DNA from 2 places in the Pseudoalteromonas fenneropenaei genome. Region 1 is predicted to be linked to the other one. Evidence: predicted binding sites of a transcription regulator. Region 1 holds the regulator's gene; the other holds the start of a gene.
The links. The regulator FliA, encoded in region 1, starts transcription of late flagellar genes. The targets are predictions, from matches to a motif close to CTAAAGNTNNNNNNNNNNNNGCCGATA.

Region 1 (15,127 bases):
AAATGGCGATGCAAATTCGCAAAATTGCCATCGGTAACGAAGTGCCTATTCTTGAGTCGCCAATGTTGACGCGCTCGCTGTATCATACCACTGAAGTTGGTCACCAAATTCCAGATAGACTCTTTACTGCTGTGGCCCAAGTGCTGGCTTACGTGTTTCAGCTGAAGCGATTTAAGAAAGGGCGCGGTCGTCGTCCAACTCCGTTGAGTAAAAACTTACCCATCCCAACCGACTTGCGTCACTAGCGAGTTAGTAAGCTGGAACAGTAATTGCTTTTACTTGAATGCGTCAATTTTTTGCAATAGATAACTTATGGATTTTAAAGCAGTTTTAAATCAGTTAAAAGAAAATCGCAGTGATTATCTAAAAGGCATTGGTACCCCCATAGTCGTTTTGGCGGCGCTTGGCATGGTTATTTTACCTATGCCACCATTCCTTTTGGATGTGCTGTTTTCCTTTAATATTGCTTTGGCGCTGGTGGTACTGTTAGTTACCGTTTACATCATGAAGCCACTTGAGTTCGGTATGTTTCCAGCGGTGCTGCTTATCGCGACAATTCTGCGTTTGGCGCTCAACGTCGCGAGTACGCGCGTGGTACTACTAGAAGGGCATAATGGTGGTGATGCCGCAGGGAAAGTTATTGAAGCCTTCGGTTCGGTGGTTATTGGTGGCAACTACGCGGTAGGTTTAATCGTTTTTATCATCTTGATGGTCATCAACTTTGTCGTAATTACCAAAGGTGCTGGTCGTATTTCTGAAGTTTCAGCTCGTTTTACCCTTGATGCTATGCCGGGTAAGCAAATGGCCATTGATGCTGATTTAAATGCGGGTTTTATTTCCGCCGATGAAGCACGTGCGCGCCGTGATGAAGTGACCCGTGAAGCTGATTTTTATGGTTCGATGGACGGTGCCAGTAAATTCGTAAAAGGCGACGCCATTGCTGGTATGGTTATTCTGTTTATCAATATCATTGGTGGCCTATTTGTTGGTATGATCCAGCACGGTTTATCGTTTAGCCGTGCCATGGAAGTCTACACTTTGCTGACCATAGGTGATGGTTTGGTTGCGCAAATACCCTCATTATTACTATCAATCGGAACTGCAATTGTCGTTACTCGTGAAAACGCTTCACAAAATATGGGCGAGCAGGTTAAGAATCAGCTAGGCAATGAAAAGTCACTGTTTATTGCCAGCGGTATTTTGGCCGTGATGGGGATTGTGCCTGGAATGCCACATTTAGCCTTTTTAAGCTTTGCGGCATTTTTAGCTTATCTGGGTTATTTCTTACAAAAACAAAAAGCCCAAGCCGCGCAAGAAGAAGCCGAGCAAACCAGTAAAGGTGGCTCAGTAGCGAACAAAACGATGCAACAAGACCACAAAGAATTGGGCTGGGACGATGTACAACCCGTTGATGTAATCGGTTTGGAAGTAGGTTATCGTTTAATTCCATTAGTTGACCAAGCTCAAGGCGGTGAATTGCTAAGCCGTATTAAAGGCGTGCGGAAAAAGTTATCGCAAGAATTAGGCTTCTTAGTGCCACCAGTGCATATCCGCGACAATCTTGAACTTGATCCGAACGCGTATCGCATTACGTTAATGGGCGTAGGGACGGGTGAAGGTGAGCTTAAGCATGGTGATGAGCTGGCAATTAATCCCGGTCAAGTATTCGGTCCGATCAGAGGCACCGCGACTAAAGATCCTGCCTTCGGTCTTGATGCGGTATGGATTAAACCAGATCAGAAAGACGAAGCCCAATCTCTAGGTTATACCGTAGTAGACGCAGCAACTGTGGTTGCAACCCATATCAGCCAATTACTGACCAACAATGCCTCGTTACTTTTAGGTCACGAAGAAGTGCAAAACCTACTAGATATTTTAGCTAAGAGTCACCCACGTTTGGTTGAAGGTTTAGTACCAGATGTATTACCGCTTACGACTATCGTTAAAGTTTTACAAAATTTACTCAATGAAGGGGTGGCAATTCGCGATATGCGCTCAATTGTACAAACCTTAGTTGAGTACGGCCCACGCAGCCAAGACCCAGATGTACTCACGGCTGCAGTCCGTATTTCACTGCGGCGTTTGATAGTTCAAGATGCCGTTGGCAACAATAATGAAATCCCTGTCATAACATTGGCGCCTGAGTTGGAACAGATGTTGCATAACTCACTTCAGAACGCAGGTGATGAGGGTGCAGGTATCGAACCAGGCCTTGCTGAGCGGCTTCAGAACTCACTGAGAGAAGCCCATCAAACGCAAGAAATGCTAGGCGAACCTTCAATCTTATTAACCTCAGGAATGTTACGCAGCGTGCTTTCACGATTTGTCAAACATACCATCCCAGGCCTTCGTGTGATGTCGTATCAAGAAGTGCCAGAGGAGAGACAAATCAAGATAGTCAGCTCAGTTGGACAGCATTAATGAGTAAGGGGTTGTCATATGAAGATCAAACGTTTTTTCGCCAAAGATATGCGTACAGCTTTGAAAGAAGTGAAAGAAGAACTTGGTGCAGACGCTGTGATCATGTCAAACAAGAAATTGGCGGACGGTGTTGAAATCGTTGCTGCTGTTGACAATGACCGTGCCCCAACTACTAAACCTGAGCCAGCACAACAAGCGCCTCGCGCAACAGCACAGGTCGCTTCTGAAGCCGCGCCACGCTTTGTTCGTCCTGAGCCAATGCGTGCTCGCCCTGAACCACAAGCAAAAGTGGCAGACTCATTACAAGCCTTATTAGAAAGACAAACAGCTCGTCCGCGTTCACCTGAGCTTGCGTCTATGTTCTCTGAATCTGGTATCAACACTGAGTCAGTTTATCAGCCAAAAGCAGCCCCTGCTTTTAGCAAACCCGCTACCCGTCCAGCAGCAAAAGCGCCTGTGGCAAATTTTGCTATGCAAGACGATTTAGACGGTGATTTTGGTGATGAAATGCCAACTCGTCAAAATTCTGGCGCAGCAGGCAATGAAATGACACAAATGCGTGAAGAAATGAACGCTATCCGTCAACTTCTTGAATTTCAATTGTCTGGTTTGATGCAACAAGACTTAGCGCGTCGCGACCCAACTCGTGCGTGTTTAATTGACCGTTTAAAAGGTATGGGTGTAAGCGAAGACGTTGCTGACCAAATGGCATGTTTTATCCCTGATGACGTATCACGTAAAGAAGCGTGGAATGCGTTACTTGGTATGGTTGAGAATCAACTACACACCACCAACAATGAAATTTTACGCCAAGGCGGTGTTTTTGCACTGGTTGGCCCAACTGGTGTAGGCAAAACAACTACTGTTGCTAAGCTTGCAGCATTGGGTGCACAAAAATTTGGTCCGGAAAATGTGGCGCTTATCACTACCGACACTTACCGTATCGGCGCTTATGAGCAACTCGCTACTTATGGTCGTATTATTGGTTGCCCAGTAAAACAAGTAAAAGATGCACAAGAATTGTCAGAAGTGTTATATCATTTACGTAACAAGCGCTTAGTTTTAATTGATACAGCAGGCATGAGTCAGCGAGACTTACGCTTAACTGAGCAATTAAATACCTTAATGAAGAATGCAAGAGTGGATATTCGCAGCTATCTTGTATTAAGTGCCACAGCACAAATGAACGTATTGCAAGAAACTGTGCGTCACTTTAAGAAAGTTAATCTAAGCGGTTGTATCTTCACTAAACTTGATGAAAGTCTAAGTTTGGGCGAGATTATTAGTATTGCGATTCAAAATCGCTTGCCGATAGGGTATCTTACCAACGGTCAGCGAGTGCCAGAGGATATTCGCGTGGCAAATGCGGAAAAACTCATCAAAAAGGCTGAGCAATTGTTCCTGGCACGCTCAAAAGCTCAACATTCGAGACGTGTACCGGTGGCGTCTCAAGCAGTAGGAATGTATGATTAACACAGTATTAGATCAAGCAAGTGGTCTGCGTAGAATGAATCAAAAGAAAAACCACGGCGTCAAGGTCATCGCAGTGACAGGCGGTAAAGGCGGAGTCGGAAAGACCAATGTGTCTTTGAACACGGCTATTGCCATGGGACAACAGGGCCATCGCGTATTGGTACTCGATGCTGACTTGGGTCTTGCTAACTGTGACGTCATGCTCGGTCTGCGCGTAGAAAAGAATTTATCCCACGTTTTGTCTGGCGAGTGTGAGCTGGACGAAATCTTAGTTGAAGGCCCAGCTGGCATCAGAATTGTGCCTGCAACTTCAGGCTCGCAAAGCATGGTTGAGCTGACACCTGCTGAACATGCTGGCCTCATCCGCGCTTTTAGCGAACTTAACACTGAGTTTGACGTCCTTATCGTCGACACCGCGGCGGGGATTTCCGACATGGTGTTGAGCTTCTCGCGAGCGGCGCAAGATGTGATGGTGGTGGTGTGTGATGAGCCTACGTCAATTACCGATGCGTATGCGCTTATTAAAGTGCTGAGCCGTGAACACGGCGTGTACAAATTTAAAATAGTGGCCAATATGGTGCGTAGTCTCCGTGAAGGCCAGGAATTATTTGCTAAACTCTCCAAAGTGACTGATCGTTTCCTCGACGTGGCTTTGGAGTTAGTAGCAACGATCCCATTTGACGAAAATATGCGTAAATCATCACGCCGTCAAAAAACCATCGTTGAGTTATTTCCAAATTCGCCTGCTGCAGTGGCATTTCGTGGCCTCGCTAGCAAGGCGGCAAAATGGCCCATTCCACATCAACCGTCCGGTCACTTAGAGTTCTTTATCGAACAACTTGTTAATGGATAGGTATGGTATTGGTGACTAAAACCATGGGGTATCAGACAGAGAATCACTTGCAGTTATTGGTAGAGCGTCATGCGCCACTGGTAAAAAAAGTGGCCTGTCACCTCATTGCCCGTTTGCCCGCAAGTGTGCAACTCGATGATTTAATTCAATCCGGTATGATTGGCTTGATTGAAGCGAGCAAAAATTTTGACGCCACTAAAGGCGCCAGTTTTGAAACGTTTGCTGGGATCCGCATTCGCGGCGCCATGCTGGACGAAATTCGTCGTGGCGATTGGGCTCCACGCTCTGTGCATCGCAATAATCGCATGGTCGCAGAAGCCATCGCCGAGCTTGAGGGTGAGCTTGGTCGCGAGCCAAAAGACACTGAAATCGCTGCAAAACTTGATATTAGTCTGGATGAGTACCATCATATTTTACAGGATGTAAATTCCAGCAAAATATTGGGAATTGAGGATCTTGGTGTTGATGAGGACGTCATTACCACGGCAGATCAGGATTTGACACTGGACAAACCGTATAATGTCGTTAAAAATGAGCGCTTTAACCAATCACTCATCGATGCGATCCAAACTTTACCCGAGCGTGAGGCACTGGTATTGTCGTTGTATTACAATGATGAAATGAATTTAAAAGAAATCGGCCAGATACTTGATGTAAGTGAGTCTCGTGTTAGCCAAATTCATGGCCAGGCAATGCTTCGCTTAAGAGCGAAGATCAATGACTGGGTCAACTAAGTTTACAAGTAAAATAGGTTCAAACCTCACTGGAGGATGTTTTGGATAAGAACATGAAAATTCTCGTGGTTGACGATTTCTCGACGATGCGTCGAATCATCAAAAACCTGCTCAGAGATTTAGGTTTTACAAATGTTCACGAAGCCGATGACGGTAGTACAGCCCTGCCAATGCTGCAAAATCAAGAATTTGATTTCGTGGTAACCGATTGGAACATGCCGGGGATGCAAGGTATTGACCTGCTACGTGCAATTCGTGCTGACGCAAAATTAAAGCACATTCCAGTACTGATGGTTACTGCAGAAGCGAAGAAAGAACAAATCGTTGCAGCAGCGCAGGCGGGTGTGAATGGTTATATTGTCAAACCATTTACTGCGGGCACGTTAAAAACGAAGCTCGAAAAAGTATTTGAGCGTTTAGGCTAATAACCAGAGGAGAGGCTTATGTCGGTAGGTGCAACGCCTCAGATCAGTCTTGAGCAAGCCAGATTACTGGTTGAATATCTAGAGCAAGGTGAACAACAAAAAGCAGATCAGCTCATTATGGAGGCTGCCAGTAAAGAGCAGTCAGAGTTATTTGCCGAAGTCGGTAAATTAACCCGCCAATTACATGAGTCGCTCAAAAACTTTGAACTGGATACTCGCTTAGCTGATTTGACGACAGAAGCGCTTCCTGATGCTAAACAACGTCTAAATTATGTGATGGAAATGACTGAAAACGCGGCAAATAAGACCATGGATGCAGTCGAAGCCAGTCTCCCTCTTGCACAACAGCTTGCTGAAGATATTTCGCATATCAAACCCACTTGGGATCGCTTAATGAATCGCGATATCCAACTCGGCGAGTTTAAAGCGCTATGTCATGATATTGACCGCTTTATGCAATCTTCACCTAATCGTACTGACGAATTACAAATGTTGATGACCAATGTGCTGATGGCACAGGATTATCAAGATTTAACTGGTCAGGTGATTAGACGCGTGATTGAATTAGTGCGAGAAGTTGAAGATAGTTTGATCCATCTCCTAACGGTGTTTGGTACTACGGATGTAAGTTCATTAAAACAAAAACGAACAGAACAGGTCCGTGAGCAATCACAACCAGATGAGCTGTCGGGACCGGAAGGACCAATCATTAATCCAGAACTACGTGAAGATGTGGTCTCTGGTCAAGATGAGGTTGACGATTTGCTATCCAGTTTGGGCTTCTGATAGGAGAGTAGGTGCATGAGCTTTGAAGTCGATGAAGATATATTACAAGACTTTCTAGTAGAAGCCGGCGAAATATTAGAACAGCTCTCCGAGCAATTGGTTGAGTTGGAAAATAATCCCGACAATAGAGAGCTGCTCAATGCCATATTCCGTGGCTTCCATACCGTAAAAGGTGGCGCAGGTTTTCTTAGTATGACCGAGCTTGTGGATGCTTGCCACGGCGCGGAAAACGTATTCGATGTCCTACGTCAAGGTCAACGCCGCGTTAATGCTGAGTTGATGGACGTTATCCTGCAAGCTTTAGATACTATCAATGAAATGTTCGCGCATATTCAGAACCGTGAGCAACCAGACCCAGCCGATCCTGCCTTACTAGAAAGACTTCATGATTTAAGCAAACCAGAATCTGAAGACGAACGTCATGCAGTATCAGAAGAGCCAGAAGAAGTTTATCAAGCTGCGCCTCAAGTCGAAGCTGACCCATTTGAGCATGACGACATATTTTTCGACGCGCAATCAGAAGCCAAACAGCTAGTAAGTGATGATTCCGGGATTGACGAAATTACCGAAGACGAATTTGAAGCACTCCTAGATGAATTGCATGGTGCGGGTAAAGCACCTAACCTTGCGCAAGGTACTGACAGTAAAACTTCTACAAGTAATGACGATGGCGACATTACTGACGATGAGTTTGATAAACTGCTTGATGAGCTGCACGGCGTCGGTAAGTTTGGTGCGGCTGCTGAAGCTGGAAAACCTGTTGAGGACGCTAAACCTGCTGCACCTATCCCTACCCCAGAAAGCAAACCAGTTAGCAGTGGTAGTGACGACGACATTAATGATGACGAGTTCGAAGCCTTATTGGATGAGCTGCATGGTAAAGGCAATGCGCCTCGCTCGGTAGAGGAGGAAGCTGCCGCTAAACCTCCGGTTGAGTCGGCAAAACCAGCACCAGCGGCAAAAGCTGCAACTCCTCCAGCGCCTAAGCCAACCCCAAAACCAGCTCCAACCCCTGCGCCAGCCGCAGCGATGGATAATGACGATTTTGATTCGCGCCAGACAGCAGCTGGTGGAGCTAAAAAGGCGGCCCCTGCAGCGCAAGCGGAAACCACAGTGCGAGTTGACACTAAACGTCTAGACCAGATCATGAACATGGTCGGTGAGTTAGTATTGGTGCGAAATCGTTTAGTCAGCTTGGCGTCAAACGCCAGTAGCGAGGCCATGAGCAAAGCGATTTCTAACTTAGATGTAGTGACTGCAGATTTACAAGGTGCGGTAATGAAAACCCGCATGCAGCCTATCAAAAAGGTATTTGGTCGTTTCCCGCGCGTAGTGCGTGATTTGGCGCGTAGTTTACGCAAAGACATCAATTTGGTGTTGGAAGGTGAAGAGACCGATCTCGATAAAAACTTAGTTGAGGCATTGGCCGACCCATTAGTGCACTTGGTTCGTAACTCAGTTGATCATGGTATTGAAATGCCTAGTGTCCGTGAAGCTGCAGGCAAGCCCCGCACAGGTACAGTGACATTATCGGCGTCGCAAGAGGGTGACCATATACTTCTAACCATCCGCGACGATGGCGCGGGGATGGACCCAGAAAAGCTCAAGAGAATTGCGGTGCAAAAAGGCGTTATTGATGCTGACCAAGCAAGTCGCTTATCTGATACCGAAGCGTACAATCTGATTTTTGCTCCTGGTTTTTCGACCAAAGAACAGATTTCAGATATTTCAGGCCGTGGTGTTGGCATGGATGTGGTTAAAACCAAAATTGCGCAACTGAATGGTTCAGTCAACATCCAATCGCAATTAGGTGTAGGTACGGTACTAGAAATTAAAGTACCGCTGACATTAGCTATTTTGCCAACGTTAATGGTGATTGTAGGTCAACAAACCTTTGCGTTGCCATTAGCTGGGGTGAATGAAATCTTCCATTTGGACTTGACTAAGACTAACGTGGTAGATGGACAGCTGACTATTATCGTGCGTAACAAAGCCATCCCGCTGTTTTATTTAGAACATTGGTTGAAACGCGGTGCCGACCGTTCGCGGCGTAAAGCTGAAGGTCATGTGGTTATCGTGCAAATCGGCACAAAACAAGTAGGCTTTGTGGTGGACTCGTTGATAGGGCAAGAAGAAGTGGTCATTAAGCCTCTTGATGCGCTATTACAAGGGACTCCTGGTATGGCAGGCGCGACAATCACCTCTGATGGTGGTATAGCATTGATCTTGGACGTACCAAACTTACTGAAACATTACGCCAGCAGGTAGGGGTAAAGACCCCACGAAAATACTGATAGACAAGTATTGATGTGGTGCCCAGTGCACCACTTTTTAGATCTGAATTGTTAAAAATGAGCGTGCCAATGGCAGTCAAAGTATTAGTTGTAGATGACTCAAGTTTTTTCCGTCGCCGGGTCACAGAGATATTAGAACAAGACCCTGAAATCAAGGTTATTGATTATGCGGTTAATGGACAAGAAGCGGTTGAAAAAGCGGCGCAACTGCGCCCTGATGTGATCACCATGGACGTTGAAATGCCGGTGCTGGACGGGATCAGTGCGGTGAAGAAAATCATGCAGGCAACACCAACACCGATTTTGATGTTTTCTTCACTCACCCGTGAAGGGGCCAGTGCCACATTAGATGCACTAGATGCCGGTGCGGTTGATTTCCTACCGAAGAAGTTCGAAGATATCGCCCGCAACAGTGAAGAGGCAATTAAATCTTTACAAACCAAAGTCAAAGAAATTGGACGGCGCCGTGTTAGCCGTTATACCAGACCGACTTACAGCCCAGCCCCTGTGACGCCAGCACCCAGTGTTAGTCCAACAACTACTCGTAGCACTATCGCACAGCCAGATCGTAGCTTTAGCCGTACATCGGTGAGTAGCTCAGCAACGGCCCCAGGCGGTAGCAGTGTAAGCGCAAAGGCATCAGGGAAAAAATATCAATTAGTTGCAATAGGCACATCAACGGGTGGTCCAGTTGCACTACAAACCATTTTGACGCAATTACCTAGCAATTTCCCACATCCAATTTTACTTATTCAGCATATGCCCGCGGCATTTACACCAGCCTTTGCACAGCGTTTAAATACCTTATGCAAAATAAAGGTAAAGGAAGCTGAAAATGGTGACCGTTTAATGCCAGGTGTGGCTTATTTAGCTCCAGGTGGCCAGCAAATGTTGGTTGAAGCACGTGGCGGCAGCAAAACATTACGCGTATTTGAAGACGACAGCCCACGTATCACCTATAAACCCAGTGTTGACGTGACCTTTGCCAGTGCAGCTAAAGCCTATCATGGCGATGTCCTTGCTGTGGTATTAACCGGTATGGGCGCGGATGGTCGTGATGGCGCGAGACTATTAAAACAGGCTGGTTCAACTATTTGGGCGCAAGATGAAAAAACCTGCGTGGTATATGGTATGCCGGCTGCCGTTGCGAATGCTGGGCTATCTACAGAAAGTTTGCCGTTACAAGATTTTGCAGTTCGTATCAGTAAAGAAGTCGGCTGCGCATAATGATAAAAACAACAGCGTGATGCACTTAACGCCGAGTAGTCAAGCGTGTTAAGGTGGAACAACTCGACGGGATTAAGGATTGGTTTACAGTTGTGAAGATTTGGACGGTAGCAAATCAGAAAGGCGGGGTAGGGAAAACTACTACAACCGTTAGCCTAGGTGGTATTTTGGCGTTACAAGGCATGCGGGTACTGCTTATCGACACAGATCCGCACGCTTCGTTAACCTATTACTTTGGTATCGATTCTGAAGAACTGGAAGTCAGTGTTTACGATATCTTTGCCCGTGGCTCGCAAATGGCCAGTGAAGAAATTTTGCAAGCTTTGTGTCCTTCAACCATTGAAAACCTAGATATTTTACCCGCCACTATGGCGATTGCGACATTAGACCGCAGTATGGGGCAAAAATCTGGTATGGGATTGTTGCTAAAAAAAGCATTGGCTAAAATCAGCGACCATTATGATTATGCGATTTTGGATTGCCCACCAGTATTGGGTGTGCTGATGATCAATGCCTTGGCTGCTAGTGAACGCATTTTAGTGCCGGTGCAAACTGAGTTTTTGGCACTTAAAGGGCTTGATCGCATGATGCGCACCATGGAGTTGATGCAAAGTTCACAGAGTAAGCAATACCAGTACACCATTATTCCGACTATGTATGACAAACGTACTAAAGCTTCCTTAGAGGCTTACAAGTCGTTACTGGAAACTTACAAAGAGGCGGTTTGGCCGGGTGTGATACCGGTGGATACAAAATTTCGAGATGCCAGTTTGATGCAGAAAGTACCTATTGAGTACTGTCCTAAATCTCGTGGTGTCTATGCTTATAAAGCGTTATTAGAATATTTGGAGCAATTAGGCTAACACCATGAGCAAGCACCTTTTCGCCAACGAACAAGTGATGAAGCAGTACTTGAGTGCGCTATTGAGTGAGGAAGAGCCTGAAGTTCAAGCTGAGGTGGTTGCAACTACGCCACATCAACTCCCAACCGCTGAACTGTCCCCAGTTGCCAAGTTATTACAGCAAGTTCATCCCGACATCCCTGATGCGCAGCTCAGTAGCAGTGTATTAGAGCATGACTCACCAGCCCTTAAAGAGTTTGTCGATGAACCACGAGTTCGTCCTGAAGTTATCGAAAAAGAGCTTGAGGATCAGCAAAATAGTACTATCATCAAAGAACAAGTTGCAGAGCAAGCGTTACCGCAGCTAGAACCAGAAGCGGTACTTAATGGTCGTAAAGAATATTTTGATGGCCAGTTTCAAGCACTGTTTTTTGAAGTGGCGGGCTTAACTTTGGCAGTACCACTTAAAGCCTTAGGTGGTATCCATCAGCTTGGTGAAATTAATCAGTTGTTTGGCAAGCCAAAGTGGTTTCAAGGTGTGATGCTTAACCGCGACGAAAAACTCAGTGTCATTGATACTGCTCGTTGGGTTATGCCAGAAAAGTACACACCGGAATTGGCTGATAAGCTCAATTATCAGTATTTAATTATGCTTGGTGACAGCCCGTGGGGCTTGTCAGCAGAAAAATTGGTAAATAACATTACCTTACATCCAGATGATGTGAAGTGGCGCACAGCGGCAGGCAAGCGACCTTGGCTTGCAGGCGTGATAAAAGAAAAGATGTGCGCGCTTATAGATGTAGAAAGTTTAATTCACTTGTTGGAAAAAGGCCTCGACAGCCGCGCTGTTTGACCTGCCAACCAGTGCTCAACTAGTTTGTACTTTGGAGCTAAGCCATGAGTCAAGAGAGACTACTAAAAGCAGATAAAAATGCCGATAGTAACGATGAAGTATTGCAATGGGTTACCTATAAATTAGAAGCGGAAACCTATGGTATTAACGTAATGCAGGTGCAAGAAGTATTGCGTTATACCGAGATTGCTCCTGTTCCGGGTGCACCGGATTATGTGCTTGGCATTATTAACCTGCGTGGTAACGTGGTTACCGTTATTGATACGCGCGCCCGTTTTGGCTTACCAAGTGCTGAAGTTACTGATAACTCAAGGATTGTGATTATTGAAGCGGAAAAGCAGGTAATCGGTATTTTGGTAGATAGCGTTGCTGAAGTAGTTTATCTACGTAGCTCCGAGATCGACAGTGCACCGAATATTGGCACTGAGGAAAGCGCTAAGTTTATCCAAGGGGTGTCAAACCGTGAAGGTGAGTTGTTAATTCTGGTTGACCTTAACAAGTTGCTCACTGACGATGAATGGGACGAGTTGAGCCACATCTAAATCGTGAATATAGATCCAAGCAGTATGATCATTATTGGACTATTGGTAGCCTCATGCGCTTTATCTTGTGTGTGCTTGGGGCTTTTTTATGCTGCACGCAAAAATACTGACGTGCAGCGCAAGCAAATTATCCAGCAACATAAGCATAATGAAGCGTTAGCACAGCAGCTCCAGATCTTGCGTAGCGAAATTGCTGAGGTGCGGGCTGGGGTGCTGAGTATGAGTAAACGCATTGTGGCTTGTGAGCAGGGTTCGCAAGAACTTGCACAAGCGCTGTCGGCACAAAAGTACGACGACCCCGATGCCCGGATCTATTCTCGCGCGGTGAAAATGATAGAACTCGGTGCAGACATAGAAGAAGTCATGCGTGAATGTGAGCTACCTAGAGCGGAAGCTGAGTTATTGATGACGCTGCACAACAAAGGCGGTTAAGTGAGTGCCTAAGGTACTATTCTTCGATTCACCGCGAACGGCAGATTTGGCATTTTGCTATCTTCCTGACGCTATTGATGTTCTCACGGACTCACATTGAGTGATCGTTAGTTTAGCGATAGGGAGCGCGTTTGCAGGTTGCAGCATGGCGGCATTGGCCAAATCAAGATCACATTGCTGACCAATTGGCAGCGGCCATTGTTGCTTATCAGTCCATTCATCAGCATGATTTTATTAAAGTCAGTTGCAATAGTAATAGTCTCTGTGAAGCTTTTGGGGTGCGCCGCGTATGGCAAAATAGTAGCTTAGGCTCCTACGCTAAAAATACCTCAGCTTTTGATATCAAAGCCTTGTTGGCACAGCCTAATCCTCGTACGTTGCATGATTGCCAGTTACTACAAACCAACCTCGCAGCACATCGGCGTATTAGCGCCAACCCTGATTGTAAAGATACCCCAAGTTTTGCGACCGTTTATTCACCACTTTATAGTCTCAATTCCATGCTGGCGGGCAAGCTGACAATTGCAGGGTTAGCGTTAGCTGAGAATTGCGCCATGCTGCAACGCTTAACTGCACTTACTTGTGAATATATTGCGGAGTTACAAACCATTCGAAATGTGCGCATTTATTACTGTAGCTTTCACGCCAGTGCTGAGTTTTGTCGCTATCCACAATTTAAAAAGCATGTCGCGCATTATGACCAGCAATGTATTGCAAGCCTAAGTGGCACAGAGCATTTAATTCACTATCACAGTGCGGGCGAGGTGTATTTTGATTACCTTGCCAGTGGCAAATTCGCTTTCGTATCGGCTGAGCATTATCAGCATCCTGTGCAGATAGGTGCTTTGCTTGCACGTTTTACTCAGTTGACTTTTGTCGGTTTACTGGATTGTTTGTTACGACCGCAACCGTTAAGTTATTCGCAGATAGTGCATTTCTTCACTGAGCTTGGGCGAGCGGTTGCGCTTGAACGGGTGCTTGTGGCGCCAGCTTGCACTCTTCCTTTGACAATAACAGATACAACTTTAGCTCAGGTGTGTAAGATAGTTAGAGCGCTTTAATCTTATTACGCTGTGAAGGAAAAACGTGTCAGAAAGTCAGTTAACACAATTACCAAGTAGCCTCAAGGCCGCTATTACGCTGTATCAAAGTAACGATTTTACTGCAGCTGAACGACAATTTACTTTATTGCTTGAGGATGAAAGCTGCGAATTGGTCGCGCGCTGCTTTTTAGCCGAAATTGCCTTGATTGCCGGTACTGGCAAAGAGCATATTGCTGCTCTAAAAGCTTTTCTTGAGTCCCAGCCGTTCGCGAGTGAAGTCAAGCATCTGCTGGGATTGTGTTATCAACAAAAGCGTGAATTGAGCGCTGCAGTGTCTTGTTATCGTGATGCGCTCGCGACGCTTTTGCAGCACCCGCCAACAATCCCTTACAAGCAGCCGGTAGCGGCAGAATTTGACACCACTATCCATGAAACCTTGTTGTGGCAGACCTTAGTTGCACTGCGACAAGCTGGGGTGAAATCCTTTGCGACCTCAGGCAGTTTACTTGGTATTGAACGCGAAGGGCGCATTCTAGCCAACGATAAAGATATTGATATCGGTGTGGATTGGGGGCAAATGTCACAGGCAATTGGTGTGCTCCAAGCTTTAGGCTGGCAAGAATATCGTCGCTCTTATGACTTGGTTAATCCACGCTGTTTTATTCATGCTGCTGGTGTCACGCTAGATTTATGCGGTTTTGCGGTCGATGCGCGTACGCAAACCACCATTGCAGGCATTTGGATGAGCGAAATGCCATTTAGTTGGAATCGTGTTACCGAATATCCTGCTATTCACTTAACGGATAAACGCACCCCGTTTGGTATGGTGTGGCATTTGCAGCAACCGCAGCAGTTTTTAACGGCGCTTTATGGTGATTGGCAAACCCCACAGCCTTTATTCGATACTGTGCTATGTGCACGCAATATCCGCGACTTTTCGCTGTTAACGCAATGTTTGTTGTACGCTAGGTTATACCGTTTGGTGTTATTACGACAGTGGGCAAAACTGCGTTTTACCCTAGCCAATGTTGCCTTTTTAGATAAGCAAGACTCGCTCATACGAGCGCTTGAACAATTAGCACAATCCCAAGAGCACGCAGTATGAGTATCATGCAACCACAACCTCTCATAACGCGTTGTTTAGCGCTGGGGGTATTCGACTTATTTCATATTGGTCATCTGAATTATTTGGCGTTTGCTAA
Region 2 (16,965 bases), on a different contig from region 1:
GCTTTGTTCGCCTCTATTTGCAGCGCCGACAAATTAAATGGCAGCGGTGGCTGCTCTTTACGCTGTTGCTTATCTACCTTATTAACCTGCGCCTGCTGTTGGGTGATTCGACTCGCTACGTTTTCTGCTAATGCACGATGTAGTACACGACCTTCTTCATCTTGATATGGTTCACAGGCTTCACTTGGCTGCCATTTGGCGCTAAAGCTTGCGCTCTGCTCGTTAGCAACATGCGCTAATACTTCATAAAATGGTTTTGATTGAAAGTGGGCAATTTCCGCATCACGCTTTACCACCAATCCTAGCACCGGGGTTTGCACCCGACCTATCGACAACACTTGTCCGCCACCTCGTTGTCGCCCTAAGATAGTAAACAAACGAGTAAGGTTAATACCGTATAACCAATCAGCTCGCACGCGTGCTAAGGCTGACACGCTCAAAGGAATAAATTCTTGGTTCGATTTCAGGCTGTCTAATGCGCGCTTTACTGCTTGAGGGTTTAAATCGCTTATCAATAACCGCGCCATGGCCTTTTTTTGTTCGCTCGTGGCTTTAGCGTAATCAATCACTTCGTCGACTAACAATTGACCTTCGCGGTCAGGGTCGCCAGCATGGACTATTTGGTCAGCTTTTTTGATGAGCTTTATCAGGCAATTGAGCTGCTTTTTGGTTTTGCTTTTGGCTTGAAATTGCCACTGCGTTGGCACGATAGGTAAGTGTTCCAGCTGCCATTTAGCAAAACTGGCGTCATAATCTTGTGGCTCGGCTAACTCTAAAAGATGACCAATACACCAAGAAACAATGTCGCCATTGCCAACCACAACATAGCCATCCTGCTTATTATGGGGTTTGGGCAACACATCTATAATGGCGCGTGCAAGCGAGGGTTTTTCAGCGATATAAAGTCTCATAACAAAATACTGTATAAATTCACAGTTACATTATGTGGCATTCAAATCCGCTTTGCCAAGATGAAATTGCATTTTGTTGCCTACGACCATTCAAGCCTGCATGGTGTTTGGTCACACCATTACGCTTTCATGATAAATCGGAGTGGCTGATAGCCAGTGAATTGTTGAATATGGTTGATAAATACAAGTGAGTTGATAACTAGAGGTGTAAACTGTGCGGTAATAAAAAGAGGAGCGCAAATATGCCTCCTCTTTTTATCTGTGTACTCTTTTTTCTTTATATACTTGGTACACCTTGCTTAACCGCTCTGCTTTAAGTTGCTAGTTTAGCATTTTACCTAACAACTAGTTTTACCAGGCGGAAAATCATAACCGATTGATTATAGACTGTTACTGCCCAACCTGAATTGGATCAGACTCCGTCGGCTTACCCTGCAAAATAGAGATCTCAACCCGGCGATTGCGGCGTCTATCGGTTTCAGTCACATTCGGTACTAGAGGACGAGTATCTGCATGTCCAACAACTACCATCCTGTTTTTATCAAACCCTGGCGCTTTTTGCATTTCGGTCGCCACTGCTACCGCTCTTTTTGCAGAAAGATCCCAGTTGTTGGAGTACAGCTCATTGGTCACTTGATAGTCATCAGTATGCCCTGATACCGTGATCTCACCCGGCACATCTTTGAGTAAGTCAGCGATTTCTTGCACTATAGGTTTAAACTTAGGTTGCAAGAATGCACTACCAGAAGGAAACGAACCATTCTCTTGAATACGGATAATGATTTGTTGCCCTAAAGACTCTAATTCTATTGCGCCATCCATGATCTGATCTTCCAATTGCTGCGCAATTTTTTTCACTAGCTCTTTCATTTGTTCTTGCTCAGCAGCTGACACCGCCGGTGACTGTGATGACTGTTGCTGTGCGGTGCTTTGCGACTCACCACCGCGTTTATTACCGCGTTGCTCTTGTCGCCCACCCGCTGAGCTTTCTTCACCCGCTTGAAACTCAAGCATTTGCTGGGTCATTTCGACCGTTTGCTGTTGAATGGTTTCTATCGGCGTTGGATCTGGCTTACCCGGTGTAAACTCCATCGCAATCACACTGGTGCCTTTGGGAATATCTTTTACTTCGATTTTATTTTGCACCCCGAAAGCAAATTTCATCGAGCCGGCAATTTGCTTAAATTTCAGTACGTCCATTTCCGAGAAAGCCAACAGCAGTACGAAAAAGCACATCAAGAGCGACATCAAGTCCGCAAATGTTCCCATCCAGGCCGGTAGACCTGGGGGTGGACACTTACACTTGCCCTCGTCAGACATAAGCTTAGCCTTCTGCGTCAGTTAAACGTTTCGATTCTGGCAAGTAATTTTTCAAAATGCCTTCGATAACTTTAGGGTTTTGGCCGTCCTGAATACCGAGTACCGCATCTAAGATTAAACGCTGGTTAAGTTCTTCTTCGTCTTTACGCAGTAGTAACTTAGTTTGTACTGGGATTGCCACCACGTTAGCCAAAAACGCACCATACAATGTGGTTAAGAGAGCCACTGCCATAGCAGGACCGATGGCTTTTGGGTCATCCATGTTAGATAACATGGCAACTAAGCCGATCAATGTCCCTATCATCCCCATCGCCGGTGCAATATCACCAAGCGACTTAAACATACTGGCACCCATTTCATGGCGTGAAGAAGTTAAAGCAATGTCTTTTTGTAAGGTGGCTCGCACTACATCAGCATCATGGCCGTCTACTAACATGTCGACGCCTTTACGCATGAATTTATTTGGAATGTCCGCTTCTTCAAGTGCTAAAAACCCGCCTTTACGTGCTGAGTCAGCCAGTTCAACCGCCTTTTCGATTAGCTCTTCCGGCGTTTCAATTTTGAACATAAAGGCTTTAGCCGCTACTTTCCCAATGCCAAAAAATTGCGACATAGTGAAGTTAGATAACACGATGAAAATCGAACCACCAAACACGATGACCGTTGACGGGCCGTCAATGAACATCGCCATCGCCCCGTCACTACTCATAAACATCGCCATGATAATAAGACCTATGGCGCCTATAATCCCGATTACGGTTGCTAAATCCACACACCCTCCGAAAGCAGCAAAAAAGCAGGAAGTTTAAATTATTATCGTTCGATTCTCGTTCGAGTTAGGTGAATAGTCACACCCAGTATTCTTCACCGTTGCGTTTTATATCGGCAACTAACTGAATTACTTAAATCAATTATATAAAAAAGCGTTCAAATTGCGAATTGATCTGTAAGCCGTTGTAATTATCTCGCTCAGTTTTACCGAGCGCCCATACAAGCTTGCAAGTATTTTTGACCTGCACTGTGATTCCTCCTAAAATTGGGGGCTAAATAGGCGCCTCATATAGCATTGACGATTAGAGTCCACTATGGCAGTAAAAAAACCAGAAAATCTCAGCTTTGAACAAGCAATGGAAGAACTTGCAACAATAGTAACTGAAATGGAGCAAGGTGATATGGCGTTAGATCAAGCCTTAAAACAATTTGAGCGCGGAATTGGGCTGGCTAATGCCTCAGCAAAACGTTTGCAACAAGCGGAGCAAAAGGTTGCCATTTTAATGAACAATGACCCAGACGCAGAGCCACTCCCATTTGACAGTGAAGCGCAATAATCGTGAATTTAAACTCTCAGATCCACGCCGCAAAAGAGCGTGTTGAAAGCGTGTTGAATGCTATTTTCGACCGCGCAATTGATTCCGACACTAAGTTACAAGCTGCGATGCATTATAGCCTAAGCATTGGCGGTAAACGCTTAAGACCATTTTTGCTGTATACCACAGGGCAAATATTTGGTGCTAAAGCAGCTGATCTTGACGTGTTGGCAGCCGCCATTGAATGTATCCACACTTATTCATTAATCCATGACGATTTACCCGCCATGGACGATGACGAATTACGCCGTGGCCAACCGACTTGTCATATTCAATTTGACGAAGCCACCGCTATTTTAGCTGGTGATGCCCTGCAAACTTTAGCCTTTGAGCTGATAGCAGAACATACTTTTGCGGTACCCGCTGAACAAGTCATCAAAATGCTTGCGGTACTTGCTAGAGCCTCTGGTTGGCGCGGCATGGCCGGCGGTCAGGCGCTCGATATTGCAGCCACAGGTAAAGCGGTTGATAAACAGCAGCTGGAGCAGATCCATAATTTAAAAACAGGCGCACTACTTTGTGCTGCTATTGAATTGGGTGCACTTTGCGCGCCACAGTGCGATGAACAAAGTCTTGTGGCGCTACGACAATTCGGCAAATCTTTAGGGCTGGCATTTCAAGTACAAGATGACATTTTAGATATCGTAGGGGACACCGCGACCTTAGGTAAACCACAAGGATCTGATGTGGCATTGAATAAATCCACTTATCCTGCCTTACTTGGTTTAGCGGGAGCACAAACGTATGCCAAAACTTTGGTCAGTGAATGTATTGAGGCACTCAAGCCGCTGTCTGTCGACACCGAAGCTTTGGCCTTAACGGCGCACTTTATTATAGAGCGCAATCATTAACCATATGGGCAGACAACAGCCATTCTCATGTGCGTCAAACATGACGAATTGGTGACATTCTAATTTAAATCAAGCAAACTGAGCGCTGTTCTCAGAATTATCGCGCTCGTGTTGCGAAGGATACAAATAACAACCATGAAACTTGATAGTAGCAAGTACCCATTGTTAGCCTTAGTTGATGAACCTTATCAACTACGCTCATTGCCGCAGGACAAATTACGCGCACTTAGCGACGAACTACGTGACTATTTACTCAATTCGGTTTCTCAAAGTAGTGGTCATTTGGCATCTGGCCTTGGCACTGTTGAACTGACTGTCGCATTGCACTATGTCTACAATACCCCGGACGACCGCTTAGTGTGGGACGTTGGTCATCAAGCTTATCCCCATAAAATCCTTACCGGACGCCGTGACCAAATGCATACCATAAGACAAAAAGATGGCTTGCATCCTTTCCCATATCGCGAAGAAAGCGAATATGACACATTCAGTGTTGGCCACTCTAGCACCTCAATTTCTGCCGCGTTGGCAATGTCAATTGCCGCAAAACGTGAAAACCAAGGTCGTAAAGTCGTTGCTGTGATTGGCGATGGCGCCATGACTGCGGGTATGGCATTTGAAGCGATGAATCATGCGGGAGATGTGAAATCTGACATGTTGATCATTCTGAATGACAACGAAATGTCGATTTCTGAAAACGTCGGTGCGCTTAACAACCACTTTGCACGCATCCTCTCTGGGAGTTTCTATACCAATATCCGTGAAGGCGGTAAAAAGCTCCTCTCAGGTATGCCACCAGTGAAAGAGCTGGCCAGCCGCATGGAAGAACACTTGAAAGGCATGGTGATCCCAGGCACTTTCTTTGAAGAACTTGGCTTTAACTATATTGGCCCAATTGACGGTCATGATATCAATATGCTGGTTGATACATTACGCAATATGCGTAATTTAAAAGGCCCGCAGCTCCTACATATCAAAACCCAAAAGGGCAAAGGCTACAAGCCTGCAGAAGCCGACCCAATTGGCTACCATGGGGTGCCAAAATTCGACCCAAGCTTAGCCAGTTTACCAAAATCTAAACCGGGTGCGCCGACTTTCTCCAAAGTATTTGGCGATTGGTTATGTGACATGGCAAGCCAAGATAGTAAGTTAATGGCAATTACCCCAGCCATGCGTGAAGGCTCTGGTATGGTACGCTTCTCTAAAGAACATCCGGATCAATACTTTGATGTTGCGATTGCCGAGCAACATGCGGTGACGCTAGGCGCGGGTTTTGCGTGCGAAGGTTTACGTCCGGTTGTTGCTATTTATTCCAGCTTCTTACAGCGTGCTTACGATCAATTGATCCATGACGTTGCGCTACAACAACTACCTGTGCTGTTTGCTATTGACCGTGCGGGTATAGTTGGTGCCGATGGCGAAACGCACCAAGGTGCTTATGACTTAAGCTTTATGCGCTGCATTCCAAACATGGTGATTATGGCGCCAAGCGATACTAATGAGTGTCGTCATATGCTCTATACTGGCTACATGTGTGGCTTGCCTGCTGCGGTACGTTACCCGCGCGGCTCTGCTGGTTCAGGTGAAGTTGCCACTGATATGCAGCAATACGAGCTAGGTAAAGCCAATGTTATTCGTGAAGGTGAACGCATTGCGATTTTGAACTTCGGCACTTTATTACACTACGCAGCGCCTGTAGCTGAGGAGTTGAATACCGCCTTAGTAGACATGCGATTCGTCAAACCACTTGATACCGCATTATTAGATAAGCTTGCTAACCAATATGAGCATTTTGTCACCCTTGAAGACAACGCGATTGCCGGTGGTGCAGGTAGCGCCGTAAGTGAATACTTTGCAGCGCAAGGCATTATTAAGCCAGTCACTCATTTAGGTATTCCTGATGCGTTTATTAAACATGGGACCCAAGAGCAGATGTATGCTGAAATGGGACTCGACAGCGCTGGGATAAAAAGCCGTATTCAAGCTTTATAGCACACGCTATAGTAAAAAGAGCCGCAAGGCTCTTTTTTATTGGCATAAATTCAGTGAGGTATAAAACATGAGCACGCAACCGCAATCGTTTAAGTCATTTGCTGAGTTTTACCCCTATTATCTGGCCGAACACAGCCACCCTATTTGTCGTTCTTTACACTATATTGGCAGTACGTTAGTGATCTTACTCGCACTTGCGGCACTGGGTTGGCAAGATTGGCGTTTTGCGGCGGCCATGCCTTTGGCTGGCTATGGGTTTGCGTGGCTAGGCCATTTTGGCTTTGAGCACAATAAGCCTGCAACCTTTAAATACCCACTGTATTCTTTATGGGGGGATTGGGTGATGTATGGTCAGTTTTTACGTGGATTGCTGCGGGCTGCGTAAAAGTACGCAGCCCTATCTGGCAGATTTAGCGCATCCATACTTGCACTTCAGCAAGGCCACTGGATTCCAAAGTTTGTAATTGCGCTTCAATATTGCTGGTTTGTTCAAACTCAAACGCATCAAGCTGTGCATCAAATATAATGGTCGCGGCACCATCACCACCACGACGTTTGACTTGATGTAGCGCAATATCGGCAAGGTTGACCGAAGCCTCCCAGCCAATCACTTGACCGCCAAGTAACGGCAGCGGATAGAAAGACCAACCTAAAGACACACTGAGCTTTAGCAACTTTCCGTTGGGTAAAGTAAACTCGTGCTCGGCAATGGCTTTACACAGCTCACTGACATAATGATGGATCTCAGGGCGTTTGAAATCGCGCAGTAATAACAAAAACTCATCACCACTCCAACGTGCGACATAATCTGAGCCCTGTGTGCGGGTATTGAGTAAAGTTGCCAATTGCTGTAAGCAGCTATCGCCCCCAATTGGGCCGTATGCGTCATTAATCTTGCTGAACTTGTCGATATTTAAAATCATCAGCACCAAGCTTTTATCTTGCTGCTGTAACGACTGCGCGTTACGTTGATAATGTTCGACGTCTTTAGGTAGCTGATCAAAAAGGAAACGTCGGCTGCGTAGCCCGGTTAAATCGTCCGTGTGGCTGACCAATTTAAGCTGCGTGTTGACATGGTTCAGCTTTTCATTGGCCTTGCGAAGTTCCGTGGTGCGCTCTGCGACGAGATTTTCCAGCGCGGCCTGCTTGCGCCGCTCTTGCGTACGGAATACCCAAAAAATCAGATAAAACAAGAAGATAAATCCACTGGTGATCAGCAAACGGAAGTAGACTGTTTCATCAAAACGGCGCGGTACTGAAATAAGCAATTGCAGGTTTTCAGCCTCAGCCCACTCCTGACCTTGGCGCTTCACTTGCAGGTTAAAGGTAAACTCTCCTGGTGGCAGATTAGTATAAATTGCCTCACGCCGCGTTTGTACTTGGCGCCAATCATTGTCCATACCACTTAAACGGTAGCGAAACTCAACACTGTTAGGCGCATAGAAATCAATCGCGGTATAACGAATGGTGATATCACGCTCGCTGGTTTGTAGCGCCACCGATTTGGCCAACACATTACTTGCCAACAAACGCTCCGGCGTTTGAATACTCTCAATCCGTGCAGTCAGGGCATCTTTACCAAACAAACGCACGTTTTTTGGGATCTCAACTACACCTTGAAGGCTTGGATACCACAGCGCATTTTGCGTCTCCACCACGGAGTCATGACCAAGCCCTGAACAACACTGACTGGGTCGACCATCAAGCTGCTTATCAAATGAGCTTATCACCTGCTCAACCTGCAAGTTTTCGATAGCATGCGCAAATTGCTCAACTGGCATACGATACACACCTTTCATGGTGCTCACCCAAATACGGCTGAGGCTTTTATCGTAGTAAAGTGAAAATATTGAGCCGTAGGGTAAACCTTGAGCAGCGTCGAGTTGATGCCATTCTATTTCATTTTCACTGCGATAAAACAAACCATCATTCAAAGAGCCAACCAGCGTCGCAACACCATCAATATGAATAATGCTGGTAATATAAGCGGAGTCTAACGAAGTTTGCCCGCCAATACGCTCAATACCACGGTCGTTATAGCGATAAGCGCCTTTATTGGTACCGACAAAGCCGAAGTTCGGATAATCAACAACGTAGGTAATAAACTTACTGCCCAAGAAAGCATTGTAAGCAAAGGGAGTGAGGCCGCTGTAGTCCATGCGATACAGACCACGTCCCGTACCTAGCCATAATCCCCCTTTGTTCGAAGGACTTATCGCCAATACGGGGTTTTGGCGTAATTCGCGGTCGCTTAACACGGTTAACTGATTGTTTTCGTACACCACTACACCGCGGTCAGTGCCCATGTAAAGCTTGTTACCTACAAACTCAAGATCGTGGATAGTAGTACGTTTAAGGCGCGCCATTGAAACCTCATTAACGTAACTTTCGTCACCTTCGAGGTAACCTAAACCAACACTACTGGCTATCCATAAACGTCCGTCAGGCCCTTGGCTAATCGCCGATACCGCTTGGGTCTGTTTAGATATTTCAGCATGACGCTCCACTCGCCCTGCATGAGCAAGCCAAAGCCCTTCGCTAAAACTTGCCAGCCACACATTACCATCTCGGTCTTTAAATATATCGGAAAACCAAATGCTCTGATCTAATTGCACAGGCTCAACCCATTGCCACTGGCGATTACTATCACGGTATAGCAAACGACCGTAAGTGGAGATCCATAGCCCACCATCACTGTCTGCCATAAACTTATAGACCAGCGAATTCATCCCATTGGGCAACTGATATGGACGAAGCTCATCATCAATATCAAGAAAATAAGCCCCTAACTCAGACGCGAGCAGCAAGTTGCCCTCCAACCACACTAAATCATGCACTATGGTTTGCGCGAGCCTATCAGGTAACGACACTTTTGCCGTCAGCTCTAAACGTAGTGCTTCTGAGGCACTTTGCTCTGCATCACTTAAACGCAGTAAATGGCGCTCGTTGACTATCCAAACTCCTTTTGGCGACCAAGCTATTTTACTTACAGCGCCCACAATTTGGCTAATTGCCGTCACCGTCATAGTATCGTTTGGCAAGTCATTTTGCTGCCGTAAATTGTTACTGCGAGAGATAAGATAAAGACCGTTGGCCGCAACCCAAATTCGCCCTTTTTGGTCTTCAATGATGTCTTTGACTGCACCGCTGAGTTTAAATTGCTCCGCTTGCATAGAGTTAGGATCAAGCCTCACTATGCCACTACGAGTGCCAATCCAAAGCATGCCGTGGCTGTCGAGCAACAATTTATTGATGCCATTACTGGGTAAAAAATCGGAATTCTGGGTGTTGAAGTTGCTAAATTCATTACCGTCGAAACGGCTGAGCCCAAATTGCGTGCCAAGCCAGATATAACCTTGCTTGTCTTGCACTATGCTACTGAGTGACTGAGAAGGCAGACCGTTTTGAATATTCCATTGTTTGACTACATAGTCATTGATAGCACTATGTGCTGTTGGTATGTAACCAGCAGTAAAGCCGGCCAATAGCAACACCGCTATCCAGGTCGTTATTATTTTTGTCACTCAAGAGAGTCCTTTACGCTAATACATAGCCAGTTTTGATCAAAGCCTGTAAACAAATCAATGAAAAAATACCGGCCAGAATATCATCAGCCATGATCCCAAGCCCACCATGGAGCTTTTTGTCTAAGATCCTAATTGGTCCTGGCTTAGCAATATCAAAAAAGCGGAACAAAATAAAGCCTACCAATAATGTTTGCCAACTGATGGCTGCCGCAACCATGGTAATGTAAAAGCCCGCCACTTCATCCCAAACAATTGCAGGGTGATCATGGACATTGACATCTTTGGCGGTTTTACCACAGGCCCAAACGCCAACCAAGCAAAGCGCTACCGCTATAATCACTTGCGCCCACATAGGCCAAGACATGGTTAAGAAGATAAACGGTAAGGCACCTAAAGTGCCAAAGGTGCCCGGCGCTTTTGGCGCCAGACCTAAACCAAAACCCAAACCTAAAAATTGATGTGGGCGGCGCAAAGAAAATTGAGACTGCTTCACTTCACCTTCCTCGCGAGCATAATTAAGCGGTGAAATGCTCATAGCCCTTCGCTGGCAACGCCAACTTTTGACCACGTAATAACACCTCAAGTTTACCTTCACCAGGTAAAATTTGACCAATACAGGCCGCATCGACACCGTATTGTTTTAGTTTTGCCTGCAACGCACTTTTTTGTGCATCCGGCACAGTAAACAACAATTCGTAATCATCACCATAAGCCAGCACATAAGGCCAACGCTCAGCTTCTGGCAAGGTATCTTTTAAGGCTTGAGACACAGGGACTTTGTCAGCGTGGATAACGGCATTCACGCGCGATTGACGCAGCACATGACCAATATCTGCCACTAAACCATCGGAAATATCAATCGCCGCGGTAGCCATGCCTCGTAACACCTGACCTGCAGCAACGCGAGGAGTCGGATAAAAAAACCTTTGTTCTAAGGCTTTTTTATTCTCTGGCGTGAGCGCTATCCCACGTTTGCGCGCTTCAATTGCAAGCGCCGCATCGCCAAGTGGACCTGTGACAAAAATCCAGTCACCGACTTTTGCGCCACCTCTGGTCAATGCCTTACCTTTGGGAATAATCCCCTTGGCACACACTGTGATAGTGAGTGGGCCTTGGGTGGTATCACCGCCAATGATTTGGACATTGTAATATTCGGCGATTTCATGCAAACCGTCGGTAAATGCTTCAAGCCAAGGTAAATCAACATCAGGTAAGGTTAATGCAAGAGACACCCAAGTCGGCTCAGCGCCCATGGCTGCCAGATCGCTCAGATTGACCGCTAATACCCGATGACCAAGCGCTCTTGGTGGGATATCGGCGAAAAAATGAACCCCAGACACCAGTGTGTCGGTCGTAACAGCGAGTTGACAATTCTCCGGCACACTAACCAGAGCACAATCATCGCCAATCCCTAAATCAACGTCGCGGCGAGTGATACCACGGCCTTTGAAATAACGATTTATTAGTTCGAATTCCTTCATACACAAAAAAGCCGGCCTACGCCGGCTCACCTGAATTAAGGTTTGGCAGCAAATTCTTTGGCACGCAGCTGTTTAACAGCTTTGTCCAACACGCCGTTGACAAACTTGTGGCTGTCTTCAGCACCGAACATTTTTGCCAGTTCGATACCTTCGTTGATAGCCACTTTATATGGCACATCTTCACGGAATTTCAGCTCATAAGCACTCAGACGTAAAATGGCACGTTCAACCATGTCTAAATCGTCAAATGGACGTGACAAATGTGGCGTAACCGAGAGATCTAATTGCTTGTGGTTAACTGCAACACCACGCGCAAGATCTTTAAAATATTCCACATCAATCTTAGAAATGTCGTTTTCAATTAACATTTGCTGTTCGATATCTGCGATGGGGTTACCACTGAGTTGCCATGAATACACGGCTTGTAATGCCAAAATTCGGGCTTTACGTCTCGCTGCTGGTTTCAACTGAGATTCCTCTTGAAATTGCGCTTAAATAAGATCTAGCACGTTCACCATTTCTAGCGCACCTAAAGCAGCTTCGCCGCCTTTGTTGCCCATTTTAGTGCCCGCACGTTCAATAGCTTGCTCAATATTTTCTGTGGTCAACACACCAAATGCCACTGGTATATCATAGTCTAACGACACGCTTGCCAACCCTTTATTTGATTCGTTGGCTACCAAGTCAAAGTGTGGAGTACCACCACGAATGATCACGCCAAGGGCGATAATGGCATCATGCTCTTTTTTCATCGCGATACGTTTTGCCGCTAGCGGTAATTCAACCGCACCCGGTACGTACACAACCGTAATATCTTCATCCTTAACACCGCCAGTACGCTTTAATTCATCCACGGCGCCATCAAGTAGGCTACGACCAATAAAGTCGTTAAAACGTGAAATAACAATGGCAAATTTCTTACCAGGAGCGTACTTATTACCTTCGATGATTTTCATTCGCTGTTCCTAATTTATCTGAGCAAAAGTCAAATAGACGCGCATAATAGCACATAAAAGTTAAATTCGCCTACTGCCAAGCAGGCGAACGGGTTATTCTGTTTAGAGGTACTCAAGCCGCCAAGTTACTGCGGTTCGACGTAATCCACTACTTCCAAATGGAAACCTGACAATGCGTGGTATTTTTTCGGCATACTCATCAAGCGCATTTGCTTAATACCAAGATCGGCCAAAATTTGCGACCCCACCCCTACAGTACGTGAAGTGCCTTGGAATTTACGCATCGTTACTTGCTCGCCCGCGTCTTGTGCGGCAAACGCTTTAACCATAGCTTCGAGGTCTTCGCTGCGTTCGTTTTTCGCTAAAATAACCAGCACCCCTTCGTTCGCAGCGATATGTTGCATCGCACCAGCAAGGCTCCAGCTGCGGTCAGCACTGCGGTCCGACATTAGAATATCGTTAAACGTGCTTTGTAAGTGAACACGAACCAAGGTTGGCTTCTCAGCATGGATCTCGCCTTTCACTAACGCATAATGCAATTGGTTGTCGATGGTGTCTTTGTAGGTCACTAAATCAAACTCACCAAACTCAGTTGGCAACTTGCATGTTGCTACTTTTTCGATGGTGGTTTCATTGAGGTTGCGGTATTCAATCAAATCCGCAATTGTGCCAATCTTCAAACCATGCTGTTTGGCGAATACTTCAAGCTCTGGACGACGAGCCATAGTGCCGTCGGCATTCAGTATTTCAACAATCACCGAGGCAGGCTCAAGCCCAGCTAAACGCGCTAAATCACAGCCAGCTTCGGTATGCCCGGCACGAGTCAAGACACCACCCGGCTGCGCCATAATAGGGAAAATATGGCCCGGTTGAACGATATCTTCTGGCACTGCGCCTTTGGCCACCGCAGCTTGTACCGTACGAGCACGATCAGCGGCCGAAATACCTGTAGTCACACCTTTAGCAGCCTCAATCGAGACAGTAAAGTTAGTAGAAAACTGCGCGCCGTTATTTTTTACCATTAAAGGCAAATTCAGTTGTTGGCAGCGCGCCTGAGTCATCGTCAGACAAATAAGCCCACGGCCATAGGTCGCCATAAAGTTAATCGCTTCTGGCGTAATATGCTCAGCCGCTATCACTAAATCGCCTTCGTTTTCACGGTCTTCATCGTCCATCAAAATGACCATTTTGCCGGCTTTGATATCTTCAATGATTTCTTTTGCACTGTTTAACGTCATAATTTACCTGTCTTTACTAAGTTTGCCGCGATGATTAACGAATAAATCCAGCTTTCGCCAGCAAACTGGTTGTGAGAGTCGATTCTGTGGTGCTTGCTGGACCTGTTCCCAGCAAACGCTCCAGATAGCGTGCAATTTGGTCTACTTCTAAATTGACTTTAGTGCCCACTTTAAAATCGGCAATGGTCGTTTCTTTGGCCGTATGCGGCACAATCGTTAGCTTAAATTTGTCTTGCTCGATAGCATTGACAGTAAGGCTAATACCATCAATCGCCACCGAACCTTTATAAGGAATATATTTCAATAGCGCTTGTGGCGCTTTTAACCAGTAATCAGTGGCACGGGCATTGGCTTCTACTGCGACAATTTCGGCAATGCCATCAACATGGCCAGAAACTAAATGACCACCCAAACGAGAAATCGGCTGTAGTGCTTTTTCTAAATTCACTTTTTGGCCAACGCGATAATCAGCAAAGCGCGTCAAAGACAAAGTTTCGTTAGACACATCGGCGCGAAAGCCATCACTGAATTTTTCAATCACAGTTAAACACACGCCATTGGTGGCAATACTGTCACCCAATTGTACATCGGCCATGTTGAGCGTGGCACTTTGCACTCTGACACAAAGGTCGCCTTGCTGCAGTCGTAATTCCGTTAATGTGCCAGTGGCTTCTATAATACCTGTAAACATACTTATCCTATTTAAGCGCGGTAATGCGTAAATCGCTGCCGATTTGCACTACATCGCTAAAAGTCAGTGTGGTTGCCTGCGCGAGAGCCATTAAAGGTGGCACTGCAAACAAGCCGCGTCCTGCATTACCAATAATCTTCGGCGCCAAATAGACCACATACGAATCAATCAAACCCGCTTCATGAAACACCCCAGCAAGGGTTTGCCCGGCTTCAAGCCAAACGTGATTAATTCCTCGCCGTGCTAACAATTTAAGGACCGCGGTTGGGCAAATTTTGCCATTACGGCTCTCAACTTGACACTGCTCAACGAAATGAGGCCAGTGTGGTGAATTATCAAGCGGCTGGGTGGAGTTTCTGAGTAATAAAACCGGCCCCTCGGTTTGAAACAAGGCCAAGTCTGGCGTCAGGCGGTTTTGCGAATCAAAAATGACTCGTAAAGGCTGGCGGATAGTGTCTTGCAACTCAGGGTAAAAATGACTTCTCACCGAAAGCTGCGCATCGTCCGCCAAAATAGTATCGGCGCCAGAAATAATCGCGCAGCTTTTAGCCCGAAAACGTTGTACATCTTCACGCGCGAGTGGGCCGGTGATCCACTTACTTTCGCCGTTTTCGAGTGCAGTTTTACCATCCAAACTCGCCGCAAGTTTGCAAGTCACATACGGCATACCCGTCGCCATACGTTTAAAAAAGCCTAAGTTAAGCGCTCTGGCCTCATCGCCAAGTAAGCCGTAAGCGGTTTCGATACCTGCTGCACTCAGCATTGCCATACCTTTGCCAGCAACTTGTGGATTGTTATCAACCATAGCCGCAATCACTTTGCTGACGCCCGCTTTGATAAGCCCTTCAGCGCAAGGGGGCGTGCGGCCATAATGGCTACAAGGTTCTAAGGTAACGTAGGCCGTTGCGCCTTTGGCTTTGTCGCCAGCAGCTTTTAAGGCATGTACTTCAGCATGGCCTTCACCGGCACGGATGTGAAACCCTTCGCCGACAATCTCGCCATCTTTGACAATAACGCAGCCAACATTTGGATTCGGGGTCGTGGTATATTGCCCGTGCGCAGCTAGTGCAATGGCACGGCGCATAAATTGTTCATCTTGGGCAGTAAATTGTTGCAGCTCGCTCACTTAGTGCTCTCCTAGCTTCGCGATTTCTTCACCAAACTCTTTGATGTCTTCGAACGAGCGATACACTGACGCAAAGCGTACATAGGCAACTTTATCGAGCTTTTTCAGTGCTTCCATGATCAACTCACCAATAAAGTGGCTTGGCACTTCGCGCTCGCCCGTTGCGCGCAGCTCAGATTTAATTTTGTGGATCACTTCTTCGATTTGCTCTGTACTGACAGGGCGTTTTTCTAACGCGCGATGTAAGCCGTTAAGAAGCTTATCTTCGTTAAAAGGTTCACGCGAGCCATCTTGTTTAATCACCCGCGGCATTACTAACTCAGCCCCTTCGAAGGTGGTAAAACGTTCATGGCATTCAATACATTCGCGACGACGACGCACTTGGTGGCCTTCACCTACTAAACGTGAGTCGATAACTTTAGTCTCTTTCGCCGTACAAAAAGGACAGTGCATAGTCTGAGTTTCCCCATAAACAAAAGGCCGCTACAAAGGCGGCCTTATCATAGCAAAAAACGTTTCAGCAAAAAACGTTTCTGCTTAAGCATTTAGTTTATGCGTAAACTGGGAACTTAGCACAAATCGCTTTTACTTTTTCACGTACAGCAAGTTGTACTGAAGTGTCTGTGATGTTGTCTAAAACGTCACAGATCCAGCCCGCAAGTTCACTTGCTTCTGCTTCTTTAAAGCCACGACGCGTAATCGCCGGTGAACCAATACGTAGACCTGACGTCACAAACGGTGAACGTGGATCGTTTGGTACTGAGTTTTTGTTTACTGTAATAAATGCATTACCTAAAGCAGCGTCTGCATCTTTACCTGTGATGTCTTTCTTGATTAGGTCAAGTAGGAACAAGTGATTATCTGTTTTACCAGATACGATGTCATAACCACGCGCCTGCATCACTGCCACCATAGCTTGTGCGTTTTTCACGACTTGTACTTGGTAGTCAGTGAATTCTGGTTGTAACGCTTCTTTGAATGCTACTGCTTTTGCTGCGATAACGTGACACAGAGGACCACCTTGGCCGCCTGGGAATACCGCGCTGTTTAGCTTTTTGTAGATTTCTTCATCGCCACAAGCTGACAGGATCAAACCACCACGCGGACCCGCTAGTGTTTTGTGCGTAGTTGTCGTAACAACGTGCGCATGCGGTAATGGGCTTGGGTAGATACCAGCTGCAACAAGACCTGCAACGTGCGCCATATCGACAAGTAAGTATGCGCCTACTTTGTCAGCGATTTCACGGAATTTAGCCCAATCAACAATACCTGAGTACGCTGAGAAACCACCGATGATCATTTTTGGTTTGTGCTCAAGTGCCAAAGCTTCTACTTGTGCGTAATCGATTTCACCTGTTTCTGGGTTTAAGCCGTATTGTACAGCATTGTAAGACTTACCAGAGAAGTTGACGTGCGAACCGTGCGTCAAGTGACCACCGTGCGCTAGGCTCATACCTAACACGGTGTCTAACGGCTTAAGTAAAGCTTGGAAAACCGCCGCGTTT

Region 2: pomA (flagellar motor protein PomA) is a predicted target of FliA. The motif match lies at 3,112-3,138, and genes of this name have one in related genera.

The regions. Positions count from the first base shown of each region.
Region 1 is NZ_JBHRSD010000010.1:90,125-105,251, reverse strand. Features, by position in the region: gene flhB (flagellar biosynthesis protein FlhB) at 1-245, shown strand, start outside; gene flhA (flagellar biosynthesis protein FlhA) at 313-2,421, shown strand; gene flhF (flagellar biosynthesis protein FlhF) at 2,440-3,894, shown strand; gene ACFOEE_RS04595 (MinD/ParA family protein) at 3,887-4,747, shown strand; gene ACFOEE_RS04590 (RNA polymerase sigma factor FliA) at 4,771-5,481, shown strand; gene cheY (chemotaxis response regulator CheY) at 5,523-5,906, shown strand; gene ACFOEE_RS04580 (protein phosphatase CheZ) at 5,925-6,692, shown strand; gene ACFOEE_RS04575 (chemotaxis protein CheA) at 6,708-8,960, shown strand; gene ACFOEE_RS04570 (protein-glutamate methylesterase/protein-glutamine glutaminase) at 9,056-10,213, shown strand; gene ACFOEE_RS04565 (ParA family protein) at 10,306-11,076, shown strand; gene ACFOEE_RS04560 (chemotaxis protein CheW) at 11,081-11,908, shown strand; gene ACFOEE_RS04555 (chemotaxis protein CheW) at 11,953-12,450, shown strand; gene ACFOEE_RS04550 (DUF2802 domain-containing protein) at 12,475-12,882, shown strand; gene ACFOEE_RS04545 (hypothetical protein) at 13,014-13,943, shown strand; gene ACFOEE_RS04540 (tetratricopeptide repeat protein) at 13,969-15,030, shown strand; gene ACFOEE_RS04535 (adenylyltransferase/cytidyltransferase family protein) at 15,027-15,127, shown strand, end outside.
Region 2 is NZ_JBHRSD010000013.1:2,191-19,155, forward strand. Features, by position in the region: gene ACFOEE_RS08090 (DNA topoisomerase III) at 1-911, opposite strand, end outside; gene ACFOEE_RS08095 (flagellar motor protein MotB) at 1,302-2,231, opposite strand; gene pomA (flagellar motor protein PomA) at 2,236-3,003, opposite strand; gene ACFOEE_RS08105 (exodeoxyribonuclease VII small subunit) at 3,317-3,559, shown strand; gene ispA ((2E,6E)-farnesyl diphosphate synthase) at 3,562-4,449, shown strand; gene dxs (1-deoxy-D-xylulose-5-phosphate synthase) at 4,585-6,441, shown strand; gene ACFOEE_RS08120 (Mpo1-like protein) at 6,509-6,826, shown strand; gene ACFOEE_RS08125 (two-component regulator propeller domain-containing protein) at 6,852-9,941, opposite strand; gene ACFOEE_RS08130 (phosphatidylglycerophosphatase A family protein) at 9,979-10,461, opposite strand; gene thiL (thiamine-phosphate kinase) at 10,484-11,449, opposite strand; gene nusB (transcription antitermination factor NusB) at 11,485-11,916, opposite strand; gene ribH (6,7-dimethyl-8-ribityllumazine synthase) at 11,941-12,405, opposite strand; gene ribBA (bifunctional 3,4-dihydroxy-2-butanone-4-phosphate synthase/GTP cyclohydrolase II) at 12,531-13,643, opposite strand; gene ACFOEE_RS08155 (riboflavin synthase) at 13,678-14,334, opposite strand; gene ribD (bifunctional diaminohydroxyphosphoribosylaminopyrimidine deaminase/5-amino-6-(5-phosphoribosylamino)uracil reductase RibD) at 14,342-15,460, opposite strand; gene nrdR (transcriptional regulator NrdR) at 15,461-15,913, opposite strand; gene glyA (serine hydroxymethyltransferase) at 16,011-16,965, opposite strand, start outside.